2 regions of the Mesorhizobium sp. RSR565B genome follow, and region 1 is predicted to be linked to the other one. Evidence: predicted binding sites of a transcription regulator. Region 1 holds the regulator's gene; the other holds the start of a gene.
What was found. Region 1 encodes PhoB, which activates phosphate uptake and scavenging genes when phosphate is short. Its sites were predicted from a motif close to TGTCATNNANCTGTCAT; they were not measured.

Region 1 (10,453 bases):
GGCGGGCGCCGTCGCGCGTCCGCGCCGCGACATCGGGCTGAAGGCGCGCTATGCCGCCGAACGCCGGTTCCGCATCTATGGCGTGATTGCGATCTCGGTGGGCCTGGCGTTCCTGGCCATCATGTTGATCACCATCGTCTCGAAAGGCTACACCGCCTTCTGGCAGACGACGGTGACGCTTCCGATCACCTTCGATGAGAAGGTCATCGACCCCTCCGGCAAGCGCGCGACCGACCCTACCGTGCTGATCAAGGCGAACTATCCCAAGCTCGCCGAAAACGCGCTGGTGGCCAAGCTCGGCATCGATCCGGCCAACAAGCCGATGATGCTGAAGCTCAAGGGCTTCCTGTCGGAAGGCGCCCGCGTCCAGCTGCGCGACATCGTCTCCGCCGATCCGTCGGTGATCGGCAGGACGCGTGACGTCGACATCCTGGCTGCCGCGAACCTCGACTCGGCCTTCAAGGGCCAGATCGACCTCGGCGTCGATGAAGCGCGCCGCAAGGTGTCCAACCAGCAGATCGACTGGATGAACAAGCTTAAAGCCGACGGCGTGATGGCCGAGCATTTCAACACCGGCCTGTTCACCTATGGCGCCTCCAGCCGGCCCGAAACGTCGGGCATGGGCGTGGCGATCATCGGCTCGTTCTACATGATGGTGATCGTGCTGTTGCTGGCGCTGCCGATCGGCGTCGCCGCCTCCATCTATCTGGAGGAGTTCGCCAAGAAGAACCGCTTTACGGACCTGATCGAAGTCAACATCAACAATCTCGCGGCGGTGCCGTCGATCGTCTTCGGTCTGCTTGGCCTTGCCGTGTTCATCAACTTCCTCGGCATGCCGCGCTCGGCTTCCTTCGTCGGCGGCCTGGTGCTGACCTTGATGACATTGCCGACCATAATCATCGCCACGCGCGCCGCCCTCGCCACGGTGCCGCCGTCGATCCGCTCGGCGGCCCTAGGTCTCGGCGCCTCCAAGATGCAGATGGTGTTCCATCACATCCTGCCGCTTGCCGCCCCAGGCATCCTTACCGGCACCATCATCGGCCTGGCGCGTGCGCTCGGCGAGACAGCACCGCTGCTCTTGATCGGCATGGTCGCTTTCGTCGCCGATTATCCGACGACGCCTTTCGATCCGGCGACCGCGCTGCCGGTTCAGATCTATATGTGGGCAAACGAGGCTGAGCGCGCTTTTGTCGAGCGCATGTCCGGCGCCATCATCATCCTGCTCGTCTTCCTCATGGCCATGAACATCACCGCGATCGTGCTCCGGCGCCGGTTCGAGCGGCGCTGGTAGAAAAAAGGCAATTTGGTATGAACATCATGACCGAACAGTCCCTTGAAAATGCAGTGGGCGACAAAATGAACGCCAAGTCGAACGAAGTCATCAAGATGCGCGGCGACAAGGTCGGCGTCTTCTACGGCGAGAAGCAGGCGTTGTTCGACGTCAATCTCGACGTCCGCCAGAACCAGGTGACGGCGCTGATCGGCCCGTCCGGCTGCGGCAAGTCGACCTTCCTGCGCTGCCTCAACCGCATGAACGACACCATCGATTCGGCGCGGGTGACCGGCAAGATCACGCTCGATGAAGACGACATCTACGACAAGAACATCGATGTCGTCGAACTGCGCGCCCGCGTCGGCATGGTGTTCCAGAAACCCAACCCGTTCCCGAAGTCGATCTACGAGAACGTCGCCTACGGCCCGCGCATCCATGGGCTGGCCAAGCGCAAGTCCGACATGGACCAGATCGTCGAGCAGAGCCTCAAGAAGGCAGCGATCTGGAACGAGGTCAAGGACCGCCTGCAGGAGCCCGGCACCGGCCTGTCCGGCGGCCAGCAGCAGCGCCTGTGCATCGCGCGCGCCATCGCCGTGTCGCCGGAGGTGATCCTGATGGACGAGCCCTGCTCGGCGCTCGATCCGATCGCCACCGCCCGTGTCGAGGAGCTGATCGACGAACTGCGCCAGAACTACACGATCGTCATCGTCACCCACTCGATGCAGCAGGCGGCGCGCGTGTCGCAGCGCACGGCGATGTTCCATCTCGGCTATCTCGTCGAGGAGGGCGCCACCGACAAGATGTTCACCAACCCCGACGACAAGCGCACCCAGGACTACATTACCGGCCGCTTCGGCTGAGCCGTCCGGCGGGTGAATTTTCAGGCACGAGGACCAAGATCATGGGTGAACATACCGTCGCCTCCTTCGATGAAGAGCTCGGGCAGATCAGCAAGCTGATCCGCGACATGGGCGATCTGGCAGGCTCGATGGTCAGCGGCTCGACCAGGGCGCTGCTCAATTCGGACAATGCGCTGGCACAGCGTGTCGTTTCCGACGACGCCATCATGGATGCGCGCCAGCGCGAACTGGACGACCGCGCCATCACGCTGATCGCCAAGCGCCAGCCGATGGCCAACGATCTGCGCGCCGTGGTCGGCTCGATCCGCATGGCCGGCGACCTCGAGCGCATCGGCGATCTCGCCAAGAACATCGCCAAACGCGTCGGCACCGTGGGCTTGAGCGTCACGCCGCGCGACCTCTCGCACTCCATCGATGCCATGGCGCAGCTGGTGCTGATCCAGGTGCAAGGCGTCGTCGAGGAATATGCCGCCACCGATGCGGCAGCTCTTGCAAAACTCAGGAATGACGACGAGCGCATCGACGTCAAATACACGTCCGTGTTTCGTGAGCTCTTGACCTACATGATGGAAGACCCTCGCAACATCACCGCCTGCACGCATCTCTTGTTCTGCGCCAAGAATCTTGAGCGCATCGGCGATCATGTCACCAACATCGCCGAAAATGCGTATTATGTGCTGACCGGCCAGCAATTGCCCGCCAATCGTCCGAAGCAGGACGAGACGGCGATGGCCACGCCGGCCTGATGAGGGTGAACTGCCTATGATCGCGCCACGCATCATGGTCGTGGAGGACGAGGAGCCGCTAGGCGTGCTCCTCCGCTACAACCTCGAATCCGAAGGCTATCACGTCGAGGTGGTGACACGCGGCGACGAGGCCGAGATCCGCCTGCAGGAAAACGTGCCCGATCTCCTGGTGCTCGACTGGATGGTGCCCGCTGTTTCCGGCATCGAGCTCTGCCGGCGGCTTAGAGTGCGGCCCGAAACCGAGCGGCTGCCGATCATCATGCTGACCGCGCGCGGTGAGGAAAGCGATCGCGTGCGCGGCCTGTCCACCGGTGCCGACGACTATCTGGTCAAGCCATTCTCGACGCCGGAGTTCATGGCGCGCGTGAAGGCGCTGCTGCGCCGGGCCAAGCCGGAAGTGCTGTCCAGCGTGCTCAAGGTCGGCGACATCGTGCTCGACCGCGAGTCGCACCGTGTCTACCGCAAGAAGAGCGAGATCAGGCTCGGACCGACCGAGTTCCGGCTGCTCGAATTCATGATGCGCCATCCCGGCCGCGTGTTCTCGCGCAGCCAGCTGCTCGACAATGTCTGGGGCGAGACGATCTACATCGACGAGCGAACCGTCGACGTCCATGTCGGGCGCTTACGCAAAGCGGTCAACAACGGCCGCATGCCGGATGTCATCCGTACCATTCGCGGCGCCGGCTACGCGATCAGGGAAGACTAGGATGCTGCGCGTCGCGCCGTTGCCGGCCATTCAGGCGACATGCTTGCCGGATTTGGCCTGAATGCCCGGCGCGAAAATCTCCTGATCGACGAAGCCGAGCGCGCGCATGGCACAGCCTTCGCGGATCAGCGGCAGCTCGTTGGGCTCGGTGTCGAAGGAGATCGATTTCGAGTGCTGGCCGCCGGCGGTCTGGGCGATCGCTTCGCGCAATGCCGGCTCGATCAGGTCGAAGGCGGCGGCGCTGACGCCAACCATGGCGACAGGCGCCGGGTCGATCAGCGCAAACAGGCTGCCGAGGCCGAAGCCGAGCGCCTCACCGGCCTTGCGATAGGCTTCGCGCTCCGGGCCATCGGTTTCGCGGGCGCGCGCGGCGAGTGCGCGCATATCAGCGTCGCCGATATCGACCGGCTCGGCATCTTCGCTCATCATTTTGGCGCTGCGCCAGATGGCGTAGTTTCCGGCATAGGCCTCGACGCAGCCGCGCCGCCCGCAGCGGCAGAGCGCGCCGCCCGGACGGTGGATCATGTGGCCGAACTCGCCGCCGGAGGAATGGGTGCCGGTGAACAGTTCGCCTTTCAGCACCAGCCCCATGCCGATGCCGTGCGACAAGAGGATCGCGATGAAATTGTCGCGGTAGCGCTCGGGCTGGCGCCATTGCAGGGCCACCGCCATCATATTGCAGTCGTTCTCCATGGTGGCAGGAATGCCGAATTCCGCTTCCAACATGTCGGCGAAGGCAATGTCGGTCAGTGGCGTGATTGGCGACCACAGCATGGCCCGCGCCTGCGAATCGGTGATGCCCTGGATGCCCATGGCAATGCGGGCGATGCTCTGGACATCGAGGTCCGGGTCCGCGAGACGCCGCCCGACGATTGCTACGCATTCGCCGATCAGCTCGTCGCGCGGCATGGTCAGCGTGTCGAGCCGGCGCTGTTCTTCCGCGACCACCTGGCCGGCATAGTCGATGACGGTGACGGAGAGGAAGTTCAGCGACAGCACCACGGTCATGACCGCCGCCGCTTCCGGGTTGAGGCCAAGGCCGACCTGCGGCCGGCCGCGTTTCAGCGAGCCGGTCTCGCCAGGCTTGCCTTCAATCAGGATGCCTTCTTGAATTAGATCAGACGAGATTGCCGATATCGTCGAATGGCTGAGGCCGGTGGTCGCCGCAATCTCGGTCCGCGACGGCTGGCCGGCCCGGCGCACGGCCGAAATCACCATCGCACGGTTGCGACGGCGCAGATCGTCGTGGCGGATCCCAACCGACATTTGTTTTCCTCCCGGCCTCCTCGCGCCTCATGATAGTGAAGGCGTTCGACGGCACCAGCCAAATATTGGCAGACGCCGGCAGCCCTGTCATTGTTTATTGCGGAGCTCGAAAAAATTCGGCAACGCCATCAGAATCCATCATAATCGATGTTGACAGTGCCTTATCATTGAACCAGTATTTTTTCGAGGCTCGAAAAAATGGAGCCTCTTTGTGCAGGCCTTCGGGCCGGTTTTGTCGCGCCGTGGGCGGCGCAGGGAGGGTTATAATGAACAGATTTGCAGCCGCCATGCTGGCGGGTGTCGCCATGTCGCTGGCGCTGATGTCGGTCGCGCAGGCGAAGGACAAGGTCATCGGCGTGTCGTGGTCGAACTTCCAGGAAGAGCGCTGGAAGACCGACGAGGCGGCGATGAAAACGGCGATCGAAGCCGCCGGCGACAAGTACATTTCGGCCGACGCGCAGTCCAATCCCGGCAAGCAGCTGACCGACGTCGAAAGCCTGATCTCGCAGGGCGCCAACTCGCTGATCATCCTGGCGCAGGACGCCTCGGCCATCGGCCCGGCGGTGCAGAAGGCGCTGGACGAAGGCATTCCGGTCGTCGGCTATGATCGCCTGATCGAGAACAAGGACGTCTTCTACCTGACCTTCGACAACAAGGAAGTCGGCCGCATGCAGGCCCGCGAAGTGTTCAAGGCGAAGCCCGAAGGCAACTATGTCTTCATCAAGGGCTCGGGCTCGGATCCGAATGCCGATTTCCTGTTCTCGGGCTCGATGGAAGTGCTCAAGGAAGCCATCGACTCGGGCAAGATCAAGAATGTCGGCGAGGCCTATACCGATGGCTGGCTGCCGGCCAACGCCCAGAAGAACATGGAACAGTTCCTGACCGCCAATGACAACAAGGTCGATGCCGTGGTTGCGGCCAATGACGGCACCGCCGGCGGCGTTGTCGCCGCGCTGACGGCGCAGGGCCTTGCCGGAACGGTTCCGGTCTCGGGCCAGGACGGCGACCATGCCGCCCTGAACCGCATCGCGCTCGGCACGCAGACGGTGTCGGTGTGGAAAGACGCGCGCGAACTCGGCAAGAACGCCGCCGAGATCGCCTCGCAGCTTGCCGATGGCAAGAAGACGGGCGACATTGCCGGCGCCAAGGACTTCACCACGCCTGGCGGCAACACCGTCAAGTCGCTGTTCCTGACCCCCGTCGCGATCACCAAGGACAACCTCAACGTCGTCATCGACGCCGGCTGGATCAAGAAGGACGAAGTCTGCACAGGCGTCGCCGCCGGCAGCGTCGCGGCTTGCAACTGATCTCGACGACTTGAAGAAATGAGGCGCCGCGGCTGTCAAGCCGCGGCGTTTTCTCTACGAGAATTGTGTGTTTCCGCCATCGGCGGCAAACTTCTAGGCTGTGGTCCGGCATCCGCGCCAGACGGCAAGCCGCTGGAGGACATCATGACCGACACGACCTCAAATCCGCAGGCCGATACGGCACGAGCGTCTGAACTCGGCGCGGTCGCCCGGTTCCTGAAAGCGACCGAGCTCGACACGCGCATGCTCGGCATGGTCGGCGCGCTGCTGGTCATCTGGGTCGGCATACATATCCTGTCGGGTGGGCTTTTCCTGACGCCGCGCAATCTTTGGAACCTGTCGGTGCAGACGTCCTCGGTCGCGATCATGGCGACCGGCATGGTACTGGTCATCGTCATGCGCAACATCGACCTTTCGGTGGGCTCCGTCGAAGGCGTGATCGGCATGATCATGGGCGTGGCACAGGCCGAATTCCTGATTCGCGTCATCGGCTTCCAGCTTGGAAACCCCTGGCTCTGGGTCGTCGCGCTTGCCGCCGGCGTGGTGCTTGGTCTGCTGATCGGCGCGTTCCAGGGCTTCATCATCGCCTATATGCAGGTTCCGGCCTTCATCGTGACGCTTGGTGGCCTGCTGGTCTGGCGTGGCATGGCATGGCTCATCACCAGCGGGCGCACGGTCGCGCCACTCGACGCCACCTTCCAGCTGATGGGCGGCGGACCACGCGGCTCGATTGGCGCCGCTGCCAGCTGGATCGTCGGCATCGTCGCCTGCGCGGCGGTCGCCTTCGCGCTGCTCAACGGTCGCTCACAGCGCAAGCGCTTCAGCTTTCCACTGCGCCCCGTCTGGGCCGAGACCTTGCTTGGCGTGGTCACTTGCGCGGCCATCCTCGGCGCCGTGTGGATCGCCAATTCCTATCCATGGCCGATCGGCATCGTGCGCCAGTACGCACAGCAGAACGGCATCACCGTTCCCGAAGGCGGGCTGTTCATCGCGCATGGCATCGCCATACCGGTGCTAATGGCGGTGATTGTCGGCATCATCATGACGTTCATCACCAAGCGCACGCGTTTCGGCCGCTATGTCTTCGCCATCGGGGGCAATCCGGAGGCAGCGGAACTCGCCGGCATCAACACGCGCTGGGTGACCATGAAGGTGTTCATGATCATGGGTGTGCTGGCTGCAATCAGCGCGGCGATCTCGTCGGCCCGTCTCAATGCGTCAACCAATGCGCTGGGCACACTGGACGAGCTTTTGGTGATCGCGGCCGCTGTCATCGGCGGCACGTCGCTCGCGGGCGGCGCCGGAACGGTGATGGGCGCCATGCTCGGCGCGCTACTGATGCAGTCGCTGCAATCCGGCATGGTGCTGCTCGGCATCGACTCGCCGCTGCAGAGCATTGTCGTTGGCGCTGTCCTGGTCATCGCCGTCTGGCTCGACACCGTCTACCGCAAGCGCGTCTAGGGAGGAACGATTATGGAAAAAACTGCTCCCACCGGTACGCCACTGATCGACGTGCGCAACATCTCGATCGCGTTCGGTGGCATTCGCGCCGTCGACGATGCGTCCATCGATCTTTTCCCGGGCGAAGTGGTGGCGCTGCTTGGCCACAACGGCGCCGGTAAGTCGACGCTGATCAAGATCCTGTCGGGCGCCTACAAGCGCGATGCCGGCCAGATCTTGGTCAACGGCCAGGAGGCCTCGATCTCCAATCCGCGCGACGCCAAGAAATACGGCATCGAAACGATCTACCAGACGCTTGCGCTGGCCGACAATGTCGACGCTGCCGCCAACCTCTTCCTCGGCCGCGAACTGATGACCGCGTGGGGGACACTCGACGATGTCGCCATGGAGGCCGAGGCGCGCAAGGTGATGGGCCGGCTCAATCCGCGCTTCCAGCGCTTCAAGGAGCCCGTGATCAAGCTATCGGGCGGCCAGCGCCAGTCGGTGGCGATCGCACGCGCCATCCTGTTCAACGCCCGCATCCTGATCATGGACGAACCGACGGCCGCGCTTGGGCCGCAGGAGACGGCGCAGGTCGGCGAACTGGTAAAGCAGCTCAAGGCCGACGGCATCGGCATTTTCCTGATCAGCCACGACATTCACGACGTGTTCGAGCTTGCCGACCGGGTCTGCGTAATGAAGAACGGCCAGGTCGTCGGCACCGCGCTCACCACCGATGTGACGCAGGACGAAGTGCTCGGCATGATCATCCTGGGAAAGTGCCCGCCCGGCGCCATTCCCGGTCCGGGTGCGCTGAAGATCGCGGCCTGAGACCACGCTATCGTCAGCTGTCATGTTCACTGATGCTCGAGATCGATAAGCCGGCTAAATATGCATGATATGCCAGCTGTCATTATGGCTTGGCCGCGCCATTGTCTTGCCGCGGCGACTTGCCCATAAAGGTCCCGAACCGTCCATGGGCCTGCGTTGAAGAAGTTTTTCCCGATCCTTGCCTTCATTGCCGTTGCACTGATCAGCCTGACGATGGCGGGCTTCGCCTATTTCGCGACCCAGGAAGCGGCGCGCATCAAGTTCGAGGCGACGGCCGACGACGCGCTCAACCGCATCGAAAGCCGTATCGATCTGCATCTGTCACTGCTGCGCTCGACGCAGGCGCTGTTCGACGCCCGCAATGGCGAGATTTCAGGTAGCGAATTCAAGGCCTTCTTCAGCGCCCTCGATGTCGATAACAATTTCGCCGGCCTGCGCGGCATCGGCTATCTCAGGCTGGCCAAGACCGGTGACGAAGCGGCGGTCGAGCGCGACATGTTGCGCGACCGCGGCGCCGCCCACACGGTCTATCCGGACACGACACAGCCATGGCGCACGCCCGTCGTGCTGTTCGAGCCGCTCGACCCTGCCAACGAATCCACCATCGGCTACGACATGTTCACCGAGCCGGTGCGGCGCGAGGCGATCGAAAAAGCGATGGCCGATGACGCACAGCACGCAAGCGGTCTGGTCCAGCTCGGCCAGGACACTGGCGCGGCGCAGACCTTTACCGGTTTCCTGGTCTTCGTCAGGCTCAATGTCGAAACCGCGCCGGATGGTATCAATGCGTCCAGATCATCGACATCAGGCCTTCTCTACGCGGCCTTCCGCGCCCGCGACCTGTTCCAGACCGCGCTCAGCCGCACGCCTTTGCTGCCGGTCAACACCGCGGTCTATGACGGCACGGCCGACGCCGACAATCTTCTGTTCCAGTCGGAAACGCCGCCGGTTGCGAGCTTTGGCGACAGGCTGTTGGTGACGCGCAAGATCATCGTCGCCGGTCGGCCGTGGACGGTGCTGTTTCGGCCGACAAGTGCATTTTCGCAACCGTCCTCGCGCGCCATTCCGGTCATGCTCGGGCTGTTCGGCCTGCTTCTGGCCGGGGCCATCGCGTTGGTGGCGCGCTACCAGGAGCGCGCCTACGACGCCAAGTCGCTGCTGCATGAAACGACGGAAAAAAGCCTGCTCGAAAAGGATTTGATGCTGCAGGAGATGAAGCATCGGATCAAGAATTCGATCACGCGGGTGCTGGCGATTGCGCGCCAGACGGCAGCGCAAGCAACCGACGTGAAGGAGTTCTCAACTTCCTTCTCAGCCCGCCTCCAGGCAATGGCGGCTTCCCAGGATATGCTGACGCGTTCGCGCTGGCAGAAGGCCGATCTTGGCGACCTGCTGCGCATCGAGCTCGGCCAGGTGTTCGGCAAGGAGCTTCCGGAAGGGATATTGTCAGGGCCTCAGGTGCTGCTCGACGAGAGGACGACGCAGGCGCTTGGCCTGACCTTTCACGAACTGGCGACGAATGCGCTGAAATATGGCGAGGCCGGCAATTCCGTGGGTGCGCTCAAGGTCGACTGGTCGTTCGAGGGGCGCGGGTCCGAGCGGATGCTGGTTCTGAACTGGCGCGAGGCCGGGCAGAAGGAACTCGAAGCGCCGGCGAAGACCGGCTTCGGCACCAAGCTGATCGACCTCAATGTCACGCGCGAATTGCGCGGCGCGATTGCCCGAGATTTTCGCATCGATGGGCTTACGGTGGAAATCAGGATCCCGCAGCCTGATGCAGTCAAACAAACGGAGACCGGCTGACCGGTCTCCGTCGCGATTGTCTGACGCTTTTGAAGCGGATCAGCAGCGAGCGGTGTAGAGCCGGCCGCGATTGTCGCGATACTGGCAATAGCCGTTGCGCAGGTTGCGCACCAGCAGGCCGGAACCGGCGCCAACGGCTGCGCCGATCAGCGCACCCTTGCCGCCGCCGATCAGTCCGCCGGCCAAAGCACCGACACCGGCGCCGACACCGACATCCTGCT
Region 2 (10,453 bases), 2.4 Mb from region 1:
AGCCGCGTCGCCAGATAGGCTTTTACCGCCATCTCTTCGGCCATGTGCGGGCGGCCGTCGCGCAATTCGGCGCGGTAGCGGTCAGACAGCGTCTTCGCCGCCTGGCGCAGCACCGCCAGCGGTGTCGTTTCGAGCAGGCGCTCGACGCCTTGTCGCAGCGAAGCGGGGAGTTCCACGCTCAGGCTCCGCGTGGCGAGAGCACCGAGGCGCCGGCGAACTCGACAAGGGTGGTGGCGATGGTGGGCAGGCAGATCATTAAAAAAGGTCTCGCGAGAACGAGACCTTTTTCAGTGTCAGAGCCGTCGATGGCAAGCGGCAATACGCAATCGAGGCGTTATTCGCGATCCGCCACCTTGCGACGGCGCGCTGGCTTGGCCGCAACGGACCTGACAGCAACGGACCTGGCAGGCACGGACCTGGCGACAGCAGGCTCGGCGGCCGCCGCCTCCTGACGATGCCCCATTTCGCGCATTTCGAGCGCCTTTTCACATTTGGCCATGTAGTCGCGCGTCATCGGCAGCGTGTCGTTCTTCTTGGCGATCTGGATCTGGAAGATCACCAGATCCTGCCAGCGGAAGGCGGCTTCCGAAGCCGCCAGATAGAACTCCCACATCCTGCAGAAGCGCTCGTCGTAGATGGCCTTGGCCTTGTCCCGGTTGGCGGCAAAGCGCTGGCCCCAATGCTTCAGCGTATCGGCATAGTGCAGCCGCAGAATCTCGATGTCGGTGACCACAAGCCCCGACTTCTCGATCGCCGGCATCACCTCCGACAGCGAGGGAATGTAGCCGCCCGGAAAAATGTACTTGCGGATAAAGGCGCTGGTCGCCCACGGCACGCCGGAGCGGCCGATCGTGTGCAAGAGCATGACGCCGTCGGGCTTCAACAGCGTCGCCGACTTGTCGAAGAAGGTGCGGAAGTGGTTGACGCCGACATGCTCGAACATGCCGACCGAGACGATGCGGTCGAAGCGTTCGTTGAGTTCGCGGTAGTCCTTGAGGTCGAAATGCACGCGGTCCTGCAAGCCTTGCGCATGCGCCCGGTCGGTGGCGACGCCGTGCTGCTCGGTCGACAGCGTCACGCCTTGGACGTCGACATCGAAAGCCTTGGCGAGATAGAGGCCGAGCCCACCCCAGCCGGAGCCAATATCGAGCACGGTCTGGCCGGCCTTCAGCCTGAGCTTGGCGGCGATATGGCGTTTCTTGGCCATCTGCGCCTCGTCGAGCGTCATGTCCGGCTGTTCGAAATAGGCGCAGGAATACTGCATGTCGTCGTCGAGGAAGAGCCGGTAGAGGTCACCCGACAAATCATAGTGGCGCTGCACGTTGCGGCGCGCCCGTGATGCGGTGTTGATCTGCTGCAGGCGGCGAAAGGCGTGGCGCAGACCCTCGATGGCCTTCGACCAGGTGGCGTCGATACCGCCGCTGCCCATGTTCTGGAAGGCGATGCGCATCATACCCAGTACGCCGCCCTCGATGATGTCGAGTTCGCCGTCCATATAGGCTTCCGGCACGGCCAGCATCGGATCGAAGGTAATGGCGCGCTCGGCATGCGCGGTCTTGATGTGCATATGCACCGGCTCGCCGCTGCCGTCGCCGAAAACCACTGTCGAGCCCTTCGGCCCGGTGACTTTCAGATTGCCCGTACGCACCAGGCGGTCGAGAACGCGCTTCAACAGAATATTCATCACCAAATGTCCCCTCACGGTCAGACTGGCGGACCAATTCTGCAACAATATATAGGGGTTCGAAAAGTTCCATTTGGCACAAAAATGCCCGGGCGAGAGGCCCGGCCATTGGTCCAGAAAGGCTGGATGACGAGGAAGTGATTGGAGCGCTGCTCCCCTCGCTTCCCGATCAGGCCCCGTGCGGGATCAGGCGTTGTCTTCTTCGCCGCCTTCGAACTCGGTGTTCGGGTCGAAGAAGTTCTCCGGCCGTGCGTTGTCGTTGATGTCATCGCCATAGATGGCTTCGGCGGTGGTCAGCGTCTCGCCCTTGGCCTGGCGCTCGGCTTCGTCGGCCGTGCGGGCGATGTTGAGGCTGATGGTGACCTCGACTTCCGGATGCAGCGCAATCGCCACATTGGTGACGCCGATGGTCTTGATCGGCTGGTTGAGCTGGATCTGGTTGCGGTTGACCGAGAACCCTTCGGCGGTCAGCAGGTCGGCGATGTCGCGGGTCGACACCGAACCGTAGAGCTGGCCGGTCTCGCCTGCGGAACGCACGGCGATGAAGCTCTTGCCGTCGAGCTTTTCGGCAACCTGGCTGGCTTCCGACTTGCGCTCGAGGTTGCGCGCTTCGAGCTGCGCGCGCTGCCCTTCGAACTTCTTCTTGTTGGCTTCGTTGGCGCGCAGCGCCTTGCCCTGCGGCAAGAGGAAGTTGCGGGCAAAGCCGTCCTTGACCTTGACGGTATCGCCCATCTGGCCGAGGCGGGAAACGCGTTCGAGAAGAATCACTTGCATGGTCTTGTTCCTTCGTCTGGGCACCGACCGCGGGATCGGCGCCGAATTGAATGGAACAGGTCAGGAAGCTCTGAGCGCCTTGGCGCCGGTGTCGCTGTCCTGCCTGTCGCGGCAGTTAGAGGCTTTTCACCTCAACTCGGGATTTCAATGCACGTCGCCAAGAGTGGGCCCGGTTTTGGGACAACGACATGCATCATCAAATTACCCCTGCGGCGCCCGTCGCCGTGGGAGAAGGAAGCAGGCGGCGAACCGCCTGCTTCGGAGATCTTAGCGAACCACGTAGGGCAGCAGGCCGAGGAAGCGGGCGCGCTTGATCGCCTTGGCGAGTTCGCGCTGCTTCTTCTGGCTGACGGCGGTGATGCGCGACGGCACGATCTTGCCGCGCTCGGAAATGTAGCGCTGCAGAAGACGCACGTCCTTGTAGTCGATCTTGGGCGCATTGGCGCCAGAGAACGGGCAGGTCTTGCGGCGGCGATGGAACGGGCGCCGGGTCGGGATCTGATTGATGTCGACCATTATTCTGCACCTCCTTCAACGCCTTCGCGCGGACGGCGCGGACCACGATCGCCACCGGCATCGCCAAATGAGCGCGGCGGACGATCGCCACGGTCGCCGCGATCACGGTCGCCGAACGAGCGCGGACCACGATCGCCACGGTCGCGGTCGCCGAAGCCGCCGCGTTCCGAGCGCTCTTCGCGCTTCTGCATCATGGCCGACGGGCCTTCCTCATGCGCCTCGACCTTGACGGTCAGGAAACGCAGCACGTCCTCGGACAGGCCCATCTGGCGCTCCATCTCGTTGAGCGCTGCCGGCGGGCAGTTGAGGTCCATAAGCGTGTAGTAAGCCTTCCGGTTCTTGTTGACCCGGTAGGTGAGGGACTTCAGTCCCCAGTTCTCGACCCGGCCGACGGACCCGCCATTTGCGGAGATGACGCCCTTGTACTGTTCGACAAGCGCATCGACCTGCTGCTGCGAGAGGTCCTGCCGGGCAAGGAACACATGTTCGTATAGAGCCATAGTGGTTCAGTGCCTTTCTTCGTTTCTCTCCCGGATCCTCGCGGCAAAAGCCTCTGCAACTTCTCTGACCCGCTGATCCCGAGGGGGCGGGGAAGAAAGGAGCATTTCGAGACGGTCGAGAGCGGAGACACGGGAGGCGGAAGCGCTTCTGGCTTCACACGAAGGTTTTGGGTAAAACCTCCGGCCCTCCGTTCAGCCCCCAGCAAGGACCGGCAGATTGCGGGCGTCTATAAAGCAAATTGGCTGGAAGGCAAGGGTAACGCATGCTCCGGACAGCGTCCTGGCGTCGCAGGGTTGGAAAAATACCAGGCATCAACTCGTATGCGGGGTACCACCGTTGATCGTTTCGGGGAAGAAGTCCGGAGCCGCCTTACGCTTGCCGAACATCATGTCGTATTGCAGCAGGCGGAAGTCGTTGATCGCCGGATCAACGTCCTTCTGCCGCGCCCAGTCCGGCGTGGCCTCACCTGACGGTGTCAAAAGCAGATTGCGGTCGACGACGCGATAGCGTTCGCGCAGCGCGCCCAGGAAGCCGGTGTAGTAGGGGTGCGTGATCCCGGCCGTTGTCAGGATGTGGTAGGGCAGGAAGGCCGGGCTCACCGCGCCCATATCCTGCGCCGGACCGGTGCGGTTAGACCAGATGACCAGCGGCGTCTGATGATGCTCCAGTGCCGCCTCCGGCGTCGGTTCCTTGCGCGGCGCGACATTGTCCTTCAGGTAACCGGTTTCGACATAGACGGGGCCGAGCGGCGGCAGATGGTCGCCGAAGAAGGCGATGACCGTCGGCCGCTCGCGCTTCTTCGCCCATTCGATCAATCGTTCGAGGCCACGGTCGGCATCGGCGGAGCCTTCGGCGTAGCTGAGCAGCGATTCCCGCGCCCATGTGCTGATCGGTGCCGCGACCTTGTGGGTCGGATTGTAATAGCGGTACGGCTCGTAGGGACCGTGGTTCTGCAGGCTGACGGCGAAGAAGAACACCGGCCGCTCGCTGGCGTCGGCCTCTGCGATGATCTCGTCGGTCATCGACGCATCGGAAGCCAGCGGCCCGCGCTTTTCCAGTGGCGGCAGCGTCTCTTCCGAGCGGAAATCGTTGAAGCCGAAATCGGCATAGACGGCGCCCCTGTTCCAGAACCAGTTGGTGCCCGGATGGATGGCGCGCGCCCGGTATCCCTCGCTTTTCAGGAAGGTCGCCAGCGACGGCGTCGGTGTGCGCACATATTGCTGGTAGGGGATCGAGCCCGCCGGCAGGAAGGCATTGGAAAAGCCGGTCAGCGCCTCGAATTCGATGTTGGCGGTCATGCCGCCGAATTCCGGCGAAAACATATAGCCGGAACGCAGCGCCCGCACATTGGGGATCGGGTCAGGCGTGATTGTGACGCCGGGCAGCTTGGTCGGATCCCAGAAAGATTCGCTCATCACCACGATGATGTCGGGTTTCTCATCCGGTACCGAGGCCGCCACAGCAGGCCTGTCGATCGCGTCGATCGCCTTGTCGGAATAGCCCGCCGGCGCCGAGACATGCGCCATCGGCACGTTGAGCGCGAAGGCCAGCGCAAACCCGTTGGAGGCGTAGTTCTCCTTCTGGTCCCACATGATCGGGATGATCTGCAGCCGGTCGCGGGTCCACGAGAAGGTGGCGTAGTCCATGATTGAGACGAAGAAGGCGAGCAGCGGCACTGCCAGCGTCAGCCGCGCCAGCCGCCCTTTGCGGCTGAGGATCGGAACCTTGCGGCGCCACAACCGCCAGCCATAGATCAGCAGCGACAGGCCGGCGACGATGCCGACCGCCATGGCGAGCGCCGTCCAAGGCCGTTCGCGCACCAGGAGCGGCATCAGTGCCATGATCTGGCGCGAATAAAGAAAATCGGTTGGGTAGAGCGGATCGCCGAGATAATGCGACTTCTGATGCCCGACAAAGGCCAGCGCCAGCGTCAGCGGCGCCACGATCATCAGGCTCTGGTGACTGCGGCCAAGCACGGCGTCCAGTCCCATCAGCACCAATGCAAAGACAATGATGGTGGTCCAGCCCGGCTTGAATGGCTGCAGGAAGAAGTCGACCGTGCCGAAGAAGTCGCCGCGCACGATCCATTCGATGGCGAACACAAGGATGGCGGAGGCAAGCAGCGTGACCAGACCGTAGCGGATGACCGGCCATCTGCGCCCCGGCAGGTAGCCGGTGGACGGATCGTCTTCCAAGAACTGTGGCGCGGGTACGGCCGCGCCCTTCCTGATCCTAGCCACGTCTCTTCCCCCGGCCCAAGCAACGCGTATTTCCACTCGCGCCACCGTTCTGTCATAGAACTGTCATGCAAAAGCTAGCGCCTGTGGCGAAAATAAGAAGAGCCAGCAAACGATTCGTGAGCGGTTTTCATCAGGTGTGATCGGCAAAAAGCCTTTGGGAACAGGGACTCGGGGTCAGCTCCGGTTCAAGCGAGAGCCGAAATACCCCCTCCGGGCTTGACTTGGCGGTCCGCCTTGCGTCACAGGCAGTAAAAATCAGCCGCTGGAGAGCGCCCAAATGGCCGTCGCATTCACCTTTCCGGGACAGGGCAGCCAGGCTGTCGGCATGGGCAAGGACCTCGCCGACGCCTTCCCCGAGGCACGCAGGGTGTTCGAGGAAGTCGATGATGCGCTGGGCGAAAAGCTGTCGAAACTGATCTGGGAAGGCCCGGAAGAGGCGCTGACCCTGACTGCCAATGCCCAGCCGGCGCTGATGGCGGTCTCGCTGGCGGGAATCCGCTCGCTGGAAGCGCGCGGCTTTTCGCTGAAGGACAAGGTTGCCTACGTTGCCGGTCATTCGCTCGGCGAATATTCCGCCCTTGCCGCGGCCGGTTTCGTTTCGGTCGCCGATGCTGCCCGGCTGCTGCGCATCCGCGGCAACGCCATGCAGGCGGCGGTGCCGGCCGGCGAGGGCGCCATGGCGGCGATCATCGGACTGGAACAGCCCGACGTCGAAGCCGCTTGCACCGAGGCCGCAACGGGATCCGGCAAGGTCTGCCAGATCGCCAACGACAATGGCGGCGGCCAGCTGGTGATCTCCGGCGCCAGGGCGGCGGTGGAACTCGCCGCGAAACTGTGCACCGAAAAGGGCGCCAAGCGGGCGCTGATGCTGCAGGTCTCCGCACCCTTCCATTCGGCGCTGATGGCGCCGGCGGCCGATGTCATGCGCGAGGCGCTGGCCGGCGTGACCAAGAATGCACCGGTCGTGCCCGTCGTCTCCAACGTCACTGTAGCCCCGACCAGCGACCCCGACGAGATCGCGCGCCGCCTGGTCGAGCAGATCACCGGGCGCGTGCGCTGGCGCGAAACGGTGGAGTGGTTCGGCGCCAATGGCGTCGCCACGCTCTATGAGATCGGCGCCGGCAAGGTGCTTTCCGGCCTGGCGCGGCGGATCAACCGCGACATCGCCACATCGGCCGTCGGCACGCCGGCCGAAGTCGAGGCGGCGCTGGCCGCGCTTGCATAATCCACTGGCGATTCAACCCCTCCCGTGGGAAGGGTGTTCTCTTAAGATCAGGAGACGAAAATGTTCGAACTGACCGGCCGCAAGGCGCTCGTCACCGGCGCATCGGGCGGCATTGGCGAGGCGATTGCCCGGGTGCTGCATGCGCAAGGCGCCATTGTCGGCCTGCACGGCACCCGCATCGAGAAACTGGAGACCCTGGCCGGCGAACTCGGCGACCGGGTAAAGCTGTTCCCGGCCAATCTTGCCGACCGTGACGAGGTCAAGGCGCTTGGCCAGAAGGCCGAAGCCGAACTCGAAGGCGTCGACATACTGGTCAACAATGCCGGCATCACCAAGGACGGCCTGTTCGTGCGCATGGCGGACGCGGATTGGGACAGCGTGCTGGAGGTGAACCTCACCGCCGTGTTCCGGCTGACCCGCGAGCTGACCCATCCGATGATGCGCCGCCGCCATGGCCGCATCATCAACATCACCTCGGTGGTCGGCGTCACCGGCAATCCTGGCCAGACCAATTATTGCGCCTCCAAGGCCGGCATGATCGGCTTTTCCAAGTCGCTGGCGCAGGAGATCGCCACCCGCAACATCACCGTCAACTGCGTCGCCCCGGGCTTTATCGAATCGGCCATGACCGACAAGCTCAACGACAAGCAGAAAGACGCGATAATGGCCGCGATCCCGACGCGCCGCATGGGCACGAGTGTTGAAGTGGCGTCGGCCGTCGCCTATCTCGCCTCCAACGAGGCAGCCTACGTCACCGGCCAGACCATCCATGTCAACGGTGGCATGGCCATGATCTGACAGGATATTGCCGGGTGATAAGAAGACATGGCCGGCTTGTGAAAAGAGACCATTTCGCCTTGGACCTCAGCCATTTTTCGTGTAATGCGGCCCGCAACCCGGCGGTTCGGGCAAAAACCGGTCCGGCATCGTTGCGTTTCCGGCAGGACCATCTTTCAGCTTGATTAGCGGCATTCTGCCCGCTAACGAAGACAGACAAACAAAAGACGAGGATGCCCCAAATGAGTGACACCGCAGAGCGCGTCAAGAAGATCGTCATCGAACATCTTGGCGTCGATGCCGACAAGGTGACGGAGCAGGCGAGCTTCATCGATGATCTGGGCGCGGACAGCCTCGACACGGTCGAACTCGTCATGGCCTTCGAAGAAGAGTTCGGCGTCGAGATTCCGGACGATGCGGCCGAGACCATCCTGACCGTCGGCGATGCCGTGAAGTACATCGACAAGGCTTCAGCCTGACACTATCCGCAGTCATCACCGGGGAGGACCTGCGATGAGGCGTGTCGTCGTCACGGGCCTTGGCCTGGTTTCGCCGTTCGGCATGGGCTTCGAGCACAGCTGGAAGGAACTTCTGACCGGCCGCAGCGCCGCCAAGCGCGTCACCGAGTTCGAAGTGGGAGATCTTGCCTGCAAGATCGCCCACGTCATTCCGCGCGGTGACGGCACCAACGGCACGCTCAATCCCGAAGCCGTGCTCGAGCCCAAGGAACTGCGCAAGATCGGCGACTTCATCCTTTACGGGATTGCGGCCGCCGACGAAGCGCTGAAGGATTCCGGCTGGGAGCCCAGCACCGAAGCCGAGCGCTGCGCCACCGGCGTCATGATCGGCTCCGGCATTGGCGGCCTCGAGGGCATCGCCGAGAACGCTATCATCCTGAAAGAGCGCGGACCGCGCCGTATCAGTCCATTCTTCATTCCCGGCAACATTATCAACCTGGTATCTGGCCAGGTATCGATCCGGCATGGGCTGAAAGGCCCCAACCACGCCGTCGTCACCGCCTGCTCGACCGGCGCGCACGCCATTGGCGATGCCGCCCGGCTGATCATCTTCGGCGATGCCGACGTGATGCTGGCCGGCGGCGCGGAATCGCCGGTGACCAGACTATCGCTTGCCGGCTTCGCTGCTTGCCGGGCACTGTCCACCGACCGCAATGACACGCCTGAGAAGGCCTCGCGTCCCTATGACCGCGACCGTGACGGCTTCGTCATGGGCGAGGGCGCCGGGGTCGTCGTGCTGGAAGAACTCGAACACGCCAAGGCGCGCGGCGCCAAGATCTATGCCGAGGTCACCGGCTACGGCCTGACCGGCGATGCCTATCACATCACTGCACCGGCCGAAGACGGCGACGGCGCCTTCCGATGCATGACGGCGGCGCTGAACCGGGCCAAGCTGACGCCCGCCGACGTCGACTACATCAACGCGCACGGCACCTCGACCATGGCCGACACGATCGAACTCGGCGCCGTCGAGCGGCTGGTCGGCAACGCCGCCTCGAAAATCTCGATGTCGTCGACCAAGTCGTCGATCGGCCATCTCCTGGGTGCGGCGGGTGCCGCCGAGGCGATCTTTTCGATCCTCGCTATCAGAGACAACATCGCGCCAGCCACCATCAATCTTGACAACCCGGAACGCGAAACCGCGATCGATCTTGTTCCGAACACGCCACGGCATCGCCAGGTCGACGTGGCGCTGTCCAACTCCTTCGGCTTCGGCGGCACCAACGCTTCGCTGGTATTCCAGCGTTATACAGGCTGATTGCGGTATCGACCGGCGCGCCAGCGGTCTGTCGTCAATTTTGCCATATTCAAGCCTACTCTGCCGCTGGGGATTCGTCGCATCGGCCTGAAACCGAAGGCGCTTTTTTTAAAAGCACGATGCGTAGGCTTGAAATGTTAGGGCACGCTGTGCGTCCAATCGGGCGCATGGTCGCTCTAAGAGATCAGATGGTAGGGCGCTAATGAACACCAATCCGGGCGGCAGCGGACAATTCGGACAAAACCAGCAGACCGGCCCGATCGTGCCGAAGACCGCGGCCGAAGCTTTGCGCCCGGAAGCCGGCACACCACCACCAAAGCGCTCGCGCGCCTCGCGCAGCCAAGTCGTGGTGTTCATGAACTTCGTCATCTCCGCGGTGATGTTGATGATCCTCGCCGCCGGCGTTTCGCTCTATTTCGGCAAGCAGGCATTCAACGAACCGGGCCCGTCGGTGGCCGGCGACACCTTCCTGGTCAAGCCGAGCACCGGCGTCCAGGATATTGCCGACCAGCTCGAACGGCGTGGGCTGATCAGCGATGCCCGCATCTTCCGCATCGCCGTGCGGGTCTATGGCAATGATTCAGCGCTGAAGGCAGGCGAATACGAGATAAAGCCGCGCGCCTCCATGCGCGACATCATGGAGCTTCTGAAGAGCGGCAAATCGGTGATGTATTCGCTGACCATTCCCGAGGGCCTGACGGTCGAGCAGGCGCTGCAGCGCATCGCCGAGCAGGATGCGCTGACCGGCGACATGCCGGCCGCCAAGCCGGCTGAGGGCAGCCTCGCCACCGACACGCTGCGCTTTACCCGCGGCGCCACGCGCCAACAGATGGTCGACAAGCTGCTCGCCGACCAGAAGAAGCTGGTCGACGAGGTCTGGCAGCGGCGCGCGCCCGACCTGCCTCTGGCCAATGTCGACGACTTCGTCACCTTGGCCTCGATCGTCGAAAAGGAAACCGG

Region 2: ACYG9R_RS02435 (LTA synthase family protein) is a predicted target of PhoB. The motif match lies at 5,766-5,782, and genes of this name have one in related genera.

The regions. Positions count from the first base shown of each region.
Region 1 is NZ_JBTTIE010000001.1:2,899,728-2,910,180, forward strand. It holds gene pstA (phosphate ABC transporter permease PstA) at 1-1,291, shown strand, start outside; gene pstB (phosphate ABC transporter ATP-binding protein PstB) at 1,309-2,133, shown strand; gene phoU (phosphate signaling complex protein PhoU) at 2,175-2,879, shown strand; gene phoB (phosphate regulon transcriptional regulator PhoB) at 2,896-3,585, shown strand; gene ACYG9R_RS14155 (ROK family protein) at 3,616-4,851, opposite strand; gene xylF (D-xylose ABC transporter substrate-binding protein) at 5,118-6,158, shown strand; gene ACYG9R_RS14165 (sugar ABC transporter permease) at 6,303-7,619, shown strand; gene ACYG9R_RS14170 (ATP-binding cassette domain-containing protein) at 7,632-8,429, shown strand; gene ACYG9R_RS14175 (CHASE domain-containing protein) at 8,586-10,232, shown strand; gene ACYG9R_RS14180 (YMGG-like glycine zipper-containing protein) at 10,272-10,453, opposite strand, start outside.
Region 2 is NZ_JBTTIE010000001.1:473,501-483,953, reverse strand. It holds gene ACYG9R_RS02460 (small ribosomal subunit Rsm22 family protein) at 1-176, opposite strand, end outside; gene ACYG9R_RS02455 (SAM-dependent methyltransferase) at 335-1,684, opposite strand; gene rplI (50S ribosomal protein L9) at 1,871-2,458, opposite strand; gene rpsR (30S ribosomal protein S18) at 2,726-2,974, opposite strand; gene rpsF (30S ribosomal protein S6) at 2,974-3,474, opposite strand; gene ACYG9R_RS02435 (LTA synthase family protein) at 3,787-5,715, opposite strand; gene fabD (ACP S-malonyltransferase) at 5,993-6,940, shown strand; gene fabG (3-oxoacyl-[acyl-carrier-protein] reductase) at 7,001-7,738, shown strand; gene ACYG9R_RS02420 (acyl carrier protein) at 7,960-8,196, shown strand; gene fabF (beta-ketoacyl-ACP synthase II) at 8,231-9,493, shown strand; gene mltG (endolytic transglycosylase MltG) at 9,696-10,453, shown strand, end outside.